Regions from separate parts of the Bradyrhizobium sp. BR2003 genome, predicted to be linked through region 2. Evidence: predicted binding sites of a transcription regulator. Region 2 holds the regulator's gene; the other holds the start of a gene.
What was found. Region 2 encodes LexA, which represses DNA repair genes until DNA is damaged. Its sites were predicted from a motif close to TGTTCNNNNTGTGTTCNG; they were not measured.
Positions count from the first base shown of each region.

Region 1 (7,044 bases), on a different contig from region 2:
GGCTGGAATTTCTTCCATTGATCGTAGTATTCCGCCGGCAACGCGTACGGCTGGCATTCAGTGATCGCTCGCAGCGCACTGTTTTGATAAGCCTGAGCATAGCCTGACATGGCCGGCTTGCTCCCTGGCAACACCACAGGTTGCCCATCGAGCTTGCCCTCTCGGGTCAGCTCGATCATGAACTCAACCCTTATACTCGCTGCATCGCTTCCGACGCGTGGAGGTCTCCTCCAACACCTCTCGAGCTGATGTCTGAACATCGACCCCCAAGTATCGGCCTCGCGCATTTCATTCCTCGCTGCGCTTGGCTGGATAGGAACGGCTATGAAGACCGTCGCGAGGAGGAGGCCTGCGAGCGCAACGGCGGCAGGACGTTCAATTGGCATATAATAAGGTCCGGTAGACGCGGTGAGGTTGCAACGCGGACCAGAATAAACCGACCCTCATCGAGACCCGCAATCGTTTTCGATGAGCCGGCACAAACGCGCCATAGCCCGGATGGAGCCAACGGGTCGCGCGAACGTGCGCCCGATGACAGGCTCCGCGCAATCCGGGAACGCTAGCGACAGGAGAAGCTGCCCCGGATTTCGCTGCGCTGCATCCGGGCTACGGGGCCGATCAGAACGGCTCCGGCCCGAGGCCCGGGACGTCGACCGGACGCGGGCCCGGGGCGGGCCAATGGAAGCGGCGGTCCTTCTCTGCGATCGCGATGTCGTTGATCGAGGCTTCGCGGCGGCGCATCAGGCCGTGCTCGTCGAACTCCCACTGCTCGTTGCCGTAGGAACGAAACCAGTTGCCGGCGGCGTCGTGCCATTCGTACTGGAAGCGCACCGCGATGCGATTGCCGTCGAACGCCCAGAGATCCTTGATCAGGCGATACTCCTGCTCCTTCTCCCATTTGCGGGTCAGGAAGGCCACGATCGCATCGCGGCCCTGAAACACCTCGGAGCGATTGCGCCAGCGGCTGTCCTCGGTGTAGGCGCCGGCGACCCGAACCGGGTCGCGCGAATTCCAGGCATCCTCCGCCATGCGCGCCTTCTGCGCGGCGGTCTCACGGGTAAAGGGCGGCAGTGGCGGGCGTGACATCGGCGATTCCTCGTTGTTGGCATCGCAAATCTATCGCCGCGCGGCACAGAGTCGATGGGGCATTCGCTATCGCCCCATAGTCAGGCCAGATCGGCCTTCATCAGCGCGCGAATAGCCTTCGGAATCGGCTGCGCGCGGCCGCCGCTGATGAAGGCGACGCGGACCTCGGCCTTCACAAGCACGTCATCGCCGCGCCGGACTTCCTGAGCGAGCATGATGGAGGCGCCCTTCACCGCGATCGGCCACGTCACGACGTCGAGCACGTCGTCCATCCGCGCCGGCTTGAGGAAGTCGAGCGTCATCGAGCGCACGACAAAGGCGAAGCCGCCGGTCTCCTCCTGCGCTTCATCGAACAGCGCCTGCTGCTCGGCGCCCATCAGGCGGAGATGATTGGTGCGGCCGCGCTCCATGAAGCGCAGGTAATTGGCGTGATAGACGATGCCCGAAAAATCGGTGTCTTCGTAATAGACGCGGACCTGCATATGGTGGCGGCCGTCGCGGATCTGGCCGTCGAGAATGGGTGAAGTCACGTGCAGCCCCCGATTGCGCAAAACTCCGGTTCGTATTGCGCAAAATCGCCGGCCAACGCAAGCGCAGTCGGGAAATTCCACGATCGTCCGGCGGTCTCGATCAGGCGATCTTCTGGAATACCTTGTTTTTGACGACCTCTTGATAACGGTGATCTCTTCTGACGAGGTCATCGACGATCATCTTGACTTGATAGGCGTCGATCTGCTCGTCGGTGTACTGATCGCCGATGACCGGAATTTTCGCAGGATCGAGCGACGACCCCCGCAGGCGCCATTCATAGTCGTCGAAATCCATGTAACCGCCGACCTTGAGCAGTCGATCGCACAAGAAGAAATTCAAGGCGTCGACAGCAACCGTATGCGCGCCGTCGAGAAAGCAATAGTCATAGATCGGAGCGCCCTCATGCTGCTTGATCAGCTTCATGAGAGACCAGTTGTAGGAATCGTTGAACTTCTGGGTGTTGCCGAAATATGAGATCTTGTTGGGGTAAGCGCTGAGCTTTGTCTCTGCGCGCTGAACCGCCTCGTTGAAATCGAAAAGGTGCAGTTCGCACTCAGGAAACAGTTGGCAGACGATTCTTGCCGTATCCGCCATGTAGATTCCAAATTCGGCGTAACAGAACGTCTGTTCACGGCCGAAAACGGTTTTCATGAATTCGTAGGTGCCTGCCGTCCCGTGGACGCCAACGACAAGCTTGCTCGGATACCAATTCTGCATTTCGCCCACCCGTTTCAGCCGACCCTAGATTACAACCTAAGGTACAACTGCATCCCGACGCGGTCAAAGGCCCACGGGTGCGTCAACAGGCATCGGCACAGGGAACTGAGCGAGCACAACGCCTCCGGAACCTCAGGAAGATTAATCTGTTCCCGGGCGCGATGCACGAAGCTTCGGCCCGCATTGCGAAAATCGCAGACCGATGCCCGTGTGATCAGGACACCAGCGGCCCCTTTGCGCCAAGCGTGACCTGCACGATCTCGGGCGGCACGCCGAGGCGGACCGGCATGATGCTGCAGCCGAGGCCGCCGGAGACCACGACGTCGCATTTCAGCTTGATATGGCCATAGGCAAGCCGCATGCCGTGCTTCACCGGCACCGCCGGAGACCAGCCGAGCAGCCGGACCTGGCCGCCATGGGTGTGGCCGGACAGCTGCAACGCGACGCGCGAGGGCACGCGGAGCGCGACGTCGGGCTCATGCGCGAGCAGGATCACCGGCGCGTTGTCAGTGACCTTGGCAAGCGTCGCGTTGAGATCGTCGACGCCGATCCGCGAGACCTGGCGATAGGGCCGCGCCGCCATGAAGGCGAGCTGGTCGCCGAGACCGGCGAGCCAGAACGGACGGCCGTCCTTGGCGAGCCGCACCGCGTCGTTCTCATAGACCGGAATCCCGGCCCGCTCCAGCGCGCGGCGCGCGAGCGGGATGCCGCGCCCCAAGCGCTGTACCGCCTTGTCTTCCCAGTAGTCGTGGTTGCCGAGCACGGCGTGTACGCCGAGCGGCGCCTTCAGGCCCTTCAGCTCCGCGGCCCAGTCGGAGGCCGGAATGAAGCGGGTGACGTGGCGCAGCCCCGCGACATAGTCGCCGAGCAGCACGATGATGTCGGGGTTCAGGGCGTTTGTCCGCTCGACGATCTCAGCGATGCGATCGAGCGACATCCAGGGATCGCAGGCGTGGATGTCGGCGAGTGCGGCGATCTTGAGCGGAAAGTCCGCCGGCCATTGCCGCGGCGAGAGGTCGTAGCGCGTGAGCGCGAGGCGGACGACCGGCTCGCTCAAGCCATAGGCCGCGGTCGAAGCGGTGGCGGCGGTCAACCCGCCGAACCCGCGCAGAAAATGACGACGTGAAATCATGGACGTGCGATCGGTGATGCCTGGCGCTTGTGGAAAACACTCGGGGCTATCATAGGCCCTTTGATTAGAGCGAAATTGGGCCGCGCTAGTGCAGACGGTCTGCAGAGATGCCGCAATGGTTAGCGGGCAAGGTTATCGGCAAGCGCGACGCGCCGCATCAGCACGTCATTCACGTCTTTGGGAGCGGAGGCCTTTTGTTCGAGCATGAAAACCGCTTCGCGCTCTTCCGGATCATGCGTCAGTCCTCGTCGCCATTGCCGCCGAACAGGCCGAACTGCGAGGGATCGCGGTTCGGCTCGGCGAGGCCGAGATGGCGAAAGGCGTGCGAGGTCAGGAGCCGGCCACGCGGGGTGCGCTGCAGATAGCCGCACTGGATCAGATAGGGCTCGATGATGTCCTCGATCGCATCGCGCGGCTCCGACAGCGCCGCCGCCATGGTCTCGACGCCGACCGGCCCGCCGCCATAGTTCAGGGCGATGGTGGTGAGATAGCGCCGGTCCATCGCATCGAGCCCGGCGCTGTCGACCTCGAGCGCGCTCAGCGCCCGGTCGGCGATGCCGCGGTCGACGGAATCGGCGTCCGCCGCGGAGGCAAAGTCGCGCACCCGGCGCAGCAGGCGGCCGGCAATGCGCGGCGTGCCGCGGGCGCGGCGCGCGATCTCGTTGGCGCCATCCGGGCTCATGCCGATGTTCAGCACGCGGGCGCCGCGGGTGACGATCTTCTCGAGCTCTGCCTCGGTGTAGAAATTGAGCCGGATCGGAATGCCGAAGCGGTCGCGCAACGGATTGGTGAGCAGCCCCGCACGCGTCGTCGCGCCGACCAGGGTGAATTTCGACAGCTCGATTTTCACCGAGCGCGCCGCCGGACCTTCGCCGATGATCAGGTCGAGCTGAAAGTCCTCCATCGCGGGATAGAGCACTTCCTCGACCGCCGGGCTGAGGCGATGGATCTCGTCGATGAACAGCACGTCCCGCTCTTCGAGATTAGTCAGCAGCGCCGCGAGATCGCCGGCCTTCGCAATGACCGGCCCGGAGGTGGCACGAAAGCCGACGCCGAGCTCGCGCGCGACGATCTGCGCCAGCGTGGTCTTGCCGAGGCCGGGCGGACCGACGAACAGCACGTGATCGAGCGCCTCGCCGCGCTTCTTCGCGGCCTCGATGAAGATCGAGAGATTCTTGCGCGCCTGGGCCTGGCCGACGAACTCCGTCAGCGATTGCGGCCGCAGCGCGGTGTCGCCGACATCGTCGGAGCGGCGTTCGGGCGAGACCATGCGCGAGGGCGTGTTCATGATGCGAGACTAACACGAGGTGGTTGTTCTCCCTCGCTCCGCTCTTGCGGGGAGAGGGTTGGGGTGAGGGGCTGCTTCCGCGAACAAGGTGCATGTTGAGACCTGTACCCCCTCACCCGGATCGCATCTGCGATGCGATCCGACCCCTCCCCGCAAGCGGGGCGAGGTGAAGAAGAGAGGCGCTCTAATGCACAAGTCACTTCGACAGTTCCTTCAGGCCCAGCCGGATCAGTTGCGCGGTCTCGGCCTTCTCACCGGCGCTGCGCGAGGCGGCGGCGATGGCGGCGGCGGCCTGAGGCTGGCCGTAGCCGAGATTGACCAGCGCCGAGATCGCGTCGGTGACCGGACGCGGCGCGCGGTTGTTGTCAATCGCGCCCGAAAGGTGCACCACCGCGGGATCGACATCGGCAAAGCCCGGCGCCTTGTCCTTCAATTCGCTGACGATGCGCTCGGCGACCTTCGGCCCGACCCCGGGCGTCCGCGCCACCGCCGCCTTGTCGCGCAGCGCGATGGCGTTGGCGAGATCGGTCGGCGGCAGCGTGCCGAGCACCGCGAGCGCGACCTTGGCGCCGACCCCCTGCACGGTCTGCAGCAGGCGAAACCATTCGCGCTCATGATCCGAGCGGAAGCCGAACAGTTTGATCTGATCCTCGCGGACATAGGTCTCGATCGAGAGCACGGCGGCCCCGCCCGGCGACGGCAGCGCCTGCAACGTGCGACCGGCGCAATGAACCTGATAACCGACGCCGCCGACGTCGAGGATCACGTAATCCTCGCCATAGGAATCGATCAGGCCCTTCAGCTTGCCGATCATAGGTTCGCGACCCTGAGGCGCAGCGCGGTGCTCTGGCGGTGATGCGCGTGGGTGATCGCGACCGCGAGCGCGTCGGCGGCGTCGGCGGACGGCGGCTCGGCTTTCGGCAGCAGGATCTTCAGCATCACCTGGATCTGGCTCTTCTCGGCATGTCCGGCGCCGACCACGGTCTTCTTGACCTGGTTCGGCGCGTATTCGGCGACCGAGATACCGAACATTGCGGGCGCCAGCATGGCGACGCCGCGCGCCTGGCCGAGCTTCAGCGTGGCCACGCCGTCCTTGTTGACAAAGGTCTGCTCGACCGCCGCCTCCACCGGTCGGTGGTCGGCGAGCACAGCAGCCAGCCCCTCATGGATCGCAAGCAGCCGGTTCGCCAGCGGCAGATCGTCCGGCGGCTCGACCGAACCGCAGGCGATGTAGACCAGACGGTTGCCTTCGGTTTCGATCACCCCCCAGCCGGTGCGGCGGAGACCCGGATCGATACCGATGATGCGGACGGGAGAGCGAATCGGCTGGGATGTCATGGGCTAGTGATACCGCCTGCGCCGGGAGAACGAAACACAAACGGAGCCTCATACCCGGGAAAGCACAACATCCCGCAAATCGTCATGCGCAGGCTTGACCGCGCATCCATCGATCCTTTGGTTTTGATGGATTGCCGGGTCACGCCCGGCGACGACAAAGCAAACTACCCGCCCATCTTCGCGATCAGCGCGTCGGACACCTCGAAATTGGCGAACACGTTCTGCACGTCGTCGTGCTCGTTGAGCAGGTCCATCAGCTTCAGCAATTTTTCGCCGGTCTCGTCGTCGACCGCGACGGTGTTCTGCGGCTTCCAGGTCAGCGCCGCCTTGCGCGGCTCGCCGAACTTCGCCTCCAGCGCTTTGGCCACTTCGCGGAACGTGTCCTGCGAGGCGTAGACCTCATGGCCGCCCTCGCTGGAGACCACGTCGTCGGCGCCGGCCTCGATCGCGGCGTCCAGCATGGCGTCGTCGGAGGCGACCTTGGCGTCGTATTCGATGATGCCGGTGCGGTCGAACATGAAGGCGACCGAGCCGGTTTCGCCGAGATTGCCGCCGGATTTGGTGAAGAAGGAGCGGATGTCGGAGGCGGCACGGTTGCGGTTGTCGGTCAGCGCCTCGACGATCACGGCGACGCCGCCGGGGCCATAACCCTCGTAGCGGATCTCGTCGTAGTTCTCGCCCTCATTGCCCGCCGCCTTCTTGATGGCGCGGTCGATATTGTCCTTGGGCATGTTCTCGGCGCGGGCCGCGACCACGGCGGCGCGCAGCCGCGGATTCATCGCCGGGTCCGGGGTGCCGAGCTTGGCCGCCACGGTGATTTCGCGGGCCAGCTTGCCGAAAAGCTTCGACTTCTGGGCATCCTGCCGGCCCTTGCGGTGCATGATGTTCTTGAATTGGGAATGGCCGGCCATGCGACGTCTCTTCGGAGCTTAGGGTCTGAACGGGGATGGAA
Region 1 covers NZ_SMYJ01000030.1:285,169-292,212, forward strand. Annotated here, with positions in the region: gene tolA (cell envelope integrity protein TolA) at 1-386, opposite strand, end outside; gene E2I15_RS25735 (nuclear transport factor 2 family protein) at 619-1,086, opposite strand; gene ybgC (tol-pal system-associated acyl-CoA thioesterase) at 1,167-1,616, opposite strand; gene E2I15_RS25745 (class I SAM-dependent methyltransferase) at 1,717-2,334, opposite strand; gene E2I15_RS25750 (metallophosphoesterase) at 2,549-3,466, opposite strand; gene ruvB (Holliday junction branch migration DNA helicase RuvB) at 3,705-4,754, opposite strand; gene ruvA (Holliday junction branch migration protein RuvA) at 4,951-5,568, opposite strand; gene ruvC (crossover junction endodeoxyribonuclease RuvC) at 5,565-6,092, opposite strand; gene E2I15_RS25770 (YebC/PmpR family DNA-binding transcriptional regulator) at 6,257-7,003, opposite strand.
Region 1: ruvC (crossover junction endodeoxyribonuclease RuvC) is a predicted target of LexA. The motif match lies at 6,118-6,135, and genes of this name have one in related genera.

Region 2 (7,044 bases):
GGCGCGCGCCGAGGGCGCCGAGACCGTCGACCTCGGCGTTGCCGCCGACACAATGGAGGCGACCACGGCCGGCATCCGCCGGGCGCGCGAGGCCGGCGCCGATGTCCTGATCACGACGGGCGGCGCCTCGGTCGGCGACCACGATCTCGTCAAGCGGTCGCTGGAAGCCGAGGGCGTCGAGATGGCGTTCTGGCGGATCGCGATGCGGCCGGGCAAGCCGATGATGCACGGCCGGCTCGGCGCGATGCGGGTGATCGGCCTGCCCGGCAATCCGGTGTCGTCCTATGTCTGCGCTTTCCTGTTCCTGGTGCCGTTGATTCGGGCGCTGAGCGGCCGGAAAGTGATTCATCATCGCCGCACGAGCGCCCTGCTCGGCCGCGACCTCGCCGCCAACGACCAGCGCGAGGACTATCTGCGGGCACGGCTCGAAGCGCGCGAGGACGGCACGTTGATCGCAACGCCGGTGACGCAGCAGGACTCGTCGCTGCTCGGGAATCTCGCTGCGGCACGGGCACTTCTCGTGCGTCCGCCGTTCGCGGCAGCGGCCGTCAAGGGCAGCGAATGCGAGATTCTGACACTGCCCGAATAGGGTTTTCATGCCCCACCGATCGTGCGTTGCCTGATCCGTTCACCGGAAATTAAGTGGTTGCGGAACACATATCGAACATATAGTGTCCGTTCATGATTTGTTTCGAGTACTGGTGTCTACAATCGGGAAGCCGCGTGGAAGCAAGTGCAACGAGCACATGCTCCTGAGGTCAGGCCCGCCTGAAGGCCCCACCAGAAGAGTCTCGGAATCGAACGACGCTATCAACCGGGGGAATGCTCGAGATGCTCACGCGCAAACAGTACGAACTTCTGCGTTTCATCAATGAACGTCTGAAAGAGGCCGGCGTACCGCCCTCCTTCGACGAGATGAAGGATGCGCTCGACCTGCGCTCGAAGTCCGGTATCCACCGCCTGATCACTGCGCTGGAGGAGCGCGGCTTCATCCGCCGCCTGCCGAACCGCGCCCGCGCCATCGAGGTCATCAAGCTGCCCGAACTCTCGGCTGGCGGCGGCAACGGCCGACGCGGCTTCACGCCCAGCGTCATCGAAGGCACCCTCGGCCGGCGCGCCAGCACGCCGCCGATCGCCGAGGACGACGGCAACCGTCCGGTCGCGGTCCCCGTGATGGGCCGGATCGCCGCCGGTACGCCGATCGAGGCGCTGCAGACCCGCAGCCACACCATCAGCGTGCCGCCCGACATGCTCGGCGCCGGCGAGCACTATGCGCTCGAGGTGCGCGGCGACTCGATGGTCGATGCCGGCATCCTCGACGGCGACATGGCGCTGATCCAGCGCAACGACGTCGCCAACACCGGCGACATCGTGGTGGCGCTGATCGACGAGGAGGAAGCCACCCTGAAGCGCTTCCGCCGCCGCGGCGCATCGATCGCGCTCGAGCCGGCCAACACCGCCTATGAAGTGCGCATCCTGCCGCCGAACCGGGTGCGCATCCAGGGCAAGCTGATCGGCCTGTATCGCAAATACTGAATTGCAAATACTTGCGGCGGCCGGGAACGAGCAACACGTCGGATCGTTCCTTGCATGATAGCGTAGCGTACGGCCTGCCCGATGCGCTCCGATACCTCTCGCGCAGCGTCGCGTGTTTGTGATCGGGGTCGGTCTCGGACCAGTCGTACAATCGCCCAGAAACGAGCAGAAGCTCGTTCGCTATCGTCCACTCTGGTAGAGGCCCCAATGCCTCAAGAGAGGCACGGGTCGCTACCTCGAAATGAGGAGCCATCCGATGTGTGACTATAGTCTGCACGCCGTGGCATCGCGCCCCGCCATTGTCGGAGAGACGCTGATCACGACGACGTTCCGCGGCACGTCGACCCGCGGTTTTGCTTCGGAGAACGATCCCACTGTCGCGGTCTGCATGCTGCCGGGCACCGAGCTCGCTTTCGCCGAGAACGTTCGCTACGACAGCCGCTGGATCTGGACCAAGACGCTGAACTATCGCGTCGGCGTATTCAACGAAGTCGAGCCCGACGTGCCCGATCGGCATCATGACGCGGTCGAATTCCCCGACGGCAGCCATGTGCTGGTGACCCAGCTGGTCGAGGGACAGCGCGTCAGCGTGCTGCAATTGCCGGCGCTGCATCCGCCGGTCGAGCAGAAGCCGAAGGTTGTGGAGCGGCGGCCCTCCGCATTCGCAACGCTGTTTTTGGGTTGAGCGCATCGTCGCCGCGGAATGGGCTGTTCGGCGGCGGATGACCTAAGCAATTTCGGGCGACCCCGGACTCCCGCTTCCGGGGCGCAGGAGGGAATTTGCGTCAGCCGGCGCCTTGGCGCATCATCGGGCACGGAGGACGTGCGCGGTGGTCGATAAGGTCACATGGCAAAAGGCTGGACGCGTCACGGAACCGGGCCGCTACATGTTCCGGTTCGGTTGGCTGACGGTGACGGCCGACGACCTGAAAGTCTGGGAGCAATTTCCCGAGGCTTCCTTCACGCTCGTCAAGAAGCCCGATGCCGGCCCCGACTCCGACGAATACCATCTCGGCCTGTTCGAGCTCCCGAGCGCCCCCTCCCCGGACCACCGCTAATCATCGCCCTGCAGATCGGTCTCGGCCGGCGTCGCATCCACGGCAGGCCGCGGTGCGGCGGCGGGTGCGCGCAGCGTCGTCTCGCTCTCGCCGTCGCCGGGAACCGCCGGCGACCACGGCCGGTCGATCCCGCCGGGCTTGACCGCATCGACGGCGTAACCGTCCCTGCTCCGCCGCAGCACCAGCGCGCCGTGGCGCCGCAGCCGCTCGGCATCGATTACCGATGCCGCGCAGCCCTGCGGTACCGGCCGCGCCGTCACGATCAGGCCTGCGCGCTCGCAGTCGTCCGCCAGCGCCTCCGGCCGGGTCGCCAGCGCGACGAAGGCGCCGCCGGGTCCCTGGGTCACGCAGCCGCCGGCATCGCACGAGACGCCCTCGCCGAGCGACGCATCGGTGGCGGTCCGCGCGTCGGCGTCCGCCGCCAGCCACTCCTTGACCAGGAACGCATCCTTGGCGCTGTGCATCAAATGCAGCCGCCCGTCGCCGCCGCGCACCGCGACGTTGCGGCCGTCGCCGGAGACCAGCACGTCCGGCTGCGGCACCCTGAGCGCCCAGACCGAGGCCGCCAGCAGCAGCACCGCGCCCGACCAGCGCAGCGGCGTGCGCAGCAGCCCGAGCAGGATGATGCCGGCACTCGCTGCGATCAGCGGCCCGATCCCGAACGCCGCTATGCGGCCGACCGCGCCTGGCAGTGCGGCGACCCATTGCGTCACCAGGATCATCCAGTCGATGCCAAGACCCATGATCGCCCAGAACACGCCGTCGAAGCCGAACGGCATGGCGACGAGCCCCAGCAGGCCGGCCGGCATCACGACCGCCGACACGACAGGCATCGCCGCGAGGTTGGCGAACAGCCCGTAGGGCGTCACGCGGTGGAAATGGAACGCGGCGTAGGGCGTCGTCGCCAGCCCCGCCACCAGCGAGGCCAGCATCAGCATCGTGAGTTCGCGGCCGCCCCACAGCGCAACCCGTGCGGTCGCCGAATGGTCGGGCGACGCGAATAGGTTCGGTAGCCCGATCTGCACCAGCGCCACCAGCCCGAGCGTCGCCGCAAACGACATCTGGAAACTCGGATGCACCAGCGCCTCCGGCGCGATCGCGAGCACGATCAGCGCCGCCACCGCCAGCGTACGGAAGGTGATCGCGCGGCGGTCGACGATCACGGCCAGCAGCACCACGGCCGTCATGAAGAACGACCGTTGCGTCGCGACCTCCGCACCCGACAGCAACAGATAGAATGCCGCGGCGACAAGCGCGGCCGCCGCGGCCCATTTCTTGATCGGATGCCCCGCCGTCAGCGCCGGAAACAGCGCGAGCAGCGCGCGCACCGCGAAGAACACGACGCCGGCGACCACGGCCATGTGGTAGCCGGAGATCGACAGCACATGGCCGAGCCCCGAGATGAACATCGCATCGTTGACCGGCGTCGAGATCGCGTCGCGCCGGCCGGTGAGCAGCGCGGTCGCGATCGCGCGCTGGTCGCCGTCGAGCGTGGTGCGAATCCGCGCGTCGATGGCGTCGCGCAGGCCTTGCATGAAGGCGGCGTAGCGCAGCGCAAAGCCGCCGGTCGCAGGCGGCTCCCTGGTTTTGACCGCGCCCATCACGAAGCCGGAGGCGCCGATGCCCTGGAAATACAGGTCGCGTCCGAAATCATAGGAGCCCGGGCGCTGCGGCCCGAGCGGCGGCAACAGCCTTGCCTTCAACTCGACGAAGCTGCCGACGTCGGGCGCCGTGCCCTTCTTCACCGAGAGCCGGACCCGATCGAGCTTCGTCATGTCGCGCGGGCTCTCCATCGAAACCACGCGCAGCACGAAACGATCGGTCTTCTCGCGGATGTCGCGCGTCTCGACGAAGCCGGTCAGCGCCACCGAGAACATCGGCCGCGCCAGCACCGTGTGAGCAACGCGCGCCGTCTTCCAGGTCGCCGTCGCAAAGCCCGCGGCCACCGCGGCCAGCATCGCGATGACGGGAAACACGCTGCGCCGTCGCAGCAGCAGCGCCAGCAGGCAGAGCAGGATTGCGACGGTGGCCGCGACCGACAGCACCGGCTCGTGCTCGGCCGCGAAATAGAAGGCGATACCGGCGCCGAACGCCACCGGCACCCATGGCAACAACCGGCCCGCGCCAGCCTCCGCACGCGCCCATTGCCGCAATGTGTCGACGACAGGCTTCCAGATGCCGACGCGCGCCGGGAGAAAGCCGCCGGCCGGCGCAGCCGCGCGCGGCGGCCACGTCCCCGCGTAGCCGCGTTTGCCGCCCGGCGTCGTGCCCTGCTCCGCCATTCCGCTTGCGATCCCTGCCGGGCGGCAGGCTAGCGGATGGCCCCGTCCCCCGACTAGCGGAACGGATGCAGAATACGGACCCGGCAACGCCCGGGTGGATCGTCCTGCGCCTTGCCGACCTCGCGCCGGGCCACAGCTGCCGCCTGCGTCATATCGATCGAGCCGAAAGTCTCATAAAGATACCGATCACATTAGGAATAGACTGTCCCGATGCCTCCACTCCCGGAGAGACAGGGATGAGGCAGTGACGGCTCGCGGCACGTAAGGCCGCTGGAGCTCCTCTCAGGCGGCCACAACTCCCCTGAGATCAGGCGTTGCGGACGAACGCGCAAATCTCGCCTGTAACGCCGCGCACCACGCGCACTCCGCGAGCGGATAGATCGCTGAAAAACGCGAGGAGTAGCGTTTGCATTTGAGAGGAGCGACACATGGCAATTCAAGTACCGAGCGATTTTCGTCGCGTGATTGTCGCCGCGTCAGTGGGAAACATCATTGAATGGTACGACTTTTATATTTTTGGCAGCCTGGCCGCGGTTCTGTCGGTCAAGTTCTTTGAGCAATCCCACCCCGTCGCAGCCCTGCTGAGCACGATCGCGCTGTTCACTGCGGGATTCCTGATCCGCCCGCTGGGGGCCTTCCTGTTCGGATGGATGGGCGATCGGGTCGGCCGCAAATATACATTCCTCATTACGCTGAGCGGAATGGGCCTGGGAACGGGAGCGATCGGACTGATCCCGACTTATCAGTCGATCGGCCTGACGGCCGCATTCATCCTGTTCGGCTTGCGGATGATCCAGGGTCTCTGCCTGGGCGGCGAGTATGGCGGCGCCATCACCTACGTCGCCGAGCATGTTCCGGACGACCGCCGCGGCTACTACACCGGCTGGCTACAAACCTCGCCGACACTCGGGATAGTGGTGTCGCTGGCCGTGATCGTTCTGACCCGAACCTGGGCCGGCAATCAGGCCTTTGACGAATGGGCGTGGCGCGTACCGTTCCTGGTCTCGTTCCTGCTGGTGGCCATCGCCATCTACATCCGCCTGCAGCTTCAGGAGACGCCGATTTTCCAGGAGATCAAGGCACGCGGACAGATGACCAGGAATCCCTGGCGTGAAGCTTTCCTCAGCGCCAACATCAAGTACATCTTGATCGCGATCGTCGTCCTGATCGGGCAGGGCGTGGTCTGGTACAGTGGTCAATTCTGGGCACTGTACTTCCTGCAGCAGGTCTCCAAGGTCGATGCGGTTACCTCGGCCTACATTGTGGGAGCCGCACTGTTGATCGCGACGCCGAGCCTGATCTTCTTTGGTTGGCTGTCGGATCAGATCGGCCGCAAATCCGTGATCCTCGGAGGCATGCTGCTTGCCGCGATCACCTACTATCCGCTCTATCTGTGGCTCGGCATGGTCACGCAGCCGGGACACATCAACTATCCGGTCGCCGTCTTCATCATCTTCATCCTCGTCTGCTACGTCGGGATGGTGTACGGGCCGGTCGGCGCGTTTCTGGCGGAGTTTTTCCCGGCCAGGATCAGGTACACCTCGGTCTCGGTGCCGTATCATATCGGCAATGGTTGGGGCGGCGGATTGGTACCCTTCATCACATCAGCCGCCTTCGCAGCGACCGGCAGCATCGGCTACGCGCTGATCTACCCGATTGTCGTTCCCGCGGTGTGCTTCGTGATCGCCGTTTTCATCATGCCCGAGACACGCAAGACCAGAATCTTGGAGCAGATCGAGGCGAAAGCCGCATCGTGACGGAGTCACCTTGCTGACGGGCGACCAGCGCCCCGTTCCGATGGGATCGGAACGGGGGTCTGGAATCTTGTTTTGACGCATTTTCTTTACGCGAAGCGGTATCCGCATTACGTCGGAGCCGGATGGAGGGGATTCCGCGCTACGCAGTTCCAACCTCTCCGGCCGCCTTTGGTGGCGGTCAGGCCAACGGCTCAGTCAGCTCCCTCTCAGCCGGCTCGGTGATGCCAGCGATCGTGCCACCAGGTGGCAAAATCACGATCCATCGCCAGCTCCCAGCAAGCGAGCACGATCACCACGATGCCGGAAAGCACGCTGCTCGTCGTGACCGATCCCTGCTGGTAGCTGAACGTCCAGGGTGCGACTACCAGAGCCAACCCCATCAGCATCTCACCCCATTCCTCCAGATAGGAC
Region 2 covers NZ_SMYJ01000009.1:325,213-332,256, reverse strand. Annotated here, with positions in the region: gene E2I15_RS06025 (molybdopterin molybdotransferase MoeA) at 1-589, shown strand, start outside; gene lexA (transcriptional repressor LexA) at 832-1,536, shown strand; gene E2I15_RS06015 (hypothetical protein) at 1,793-2,221, shown strand; gene E2I15_RS06010 (hypothetical protein) at 2,367-2,594, shown strand; gene E2I15_RS06005 (ComEC/Rec2 family competence protein) at 2,591-4,876, opposite strand; gene E2I15_RS06000 (MFS transporter) at 5,305-6,633, shown strand; gene E2I15_RS05995 (SPW repeat protein) at 6,840-7,044, opposite strand, start outside.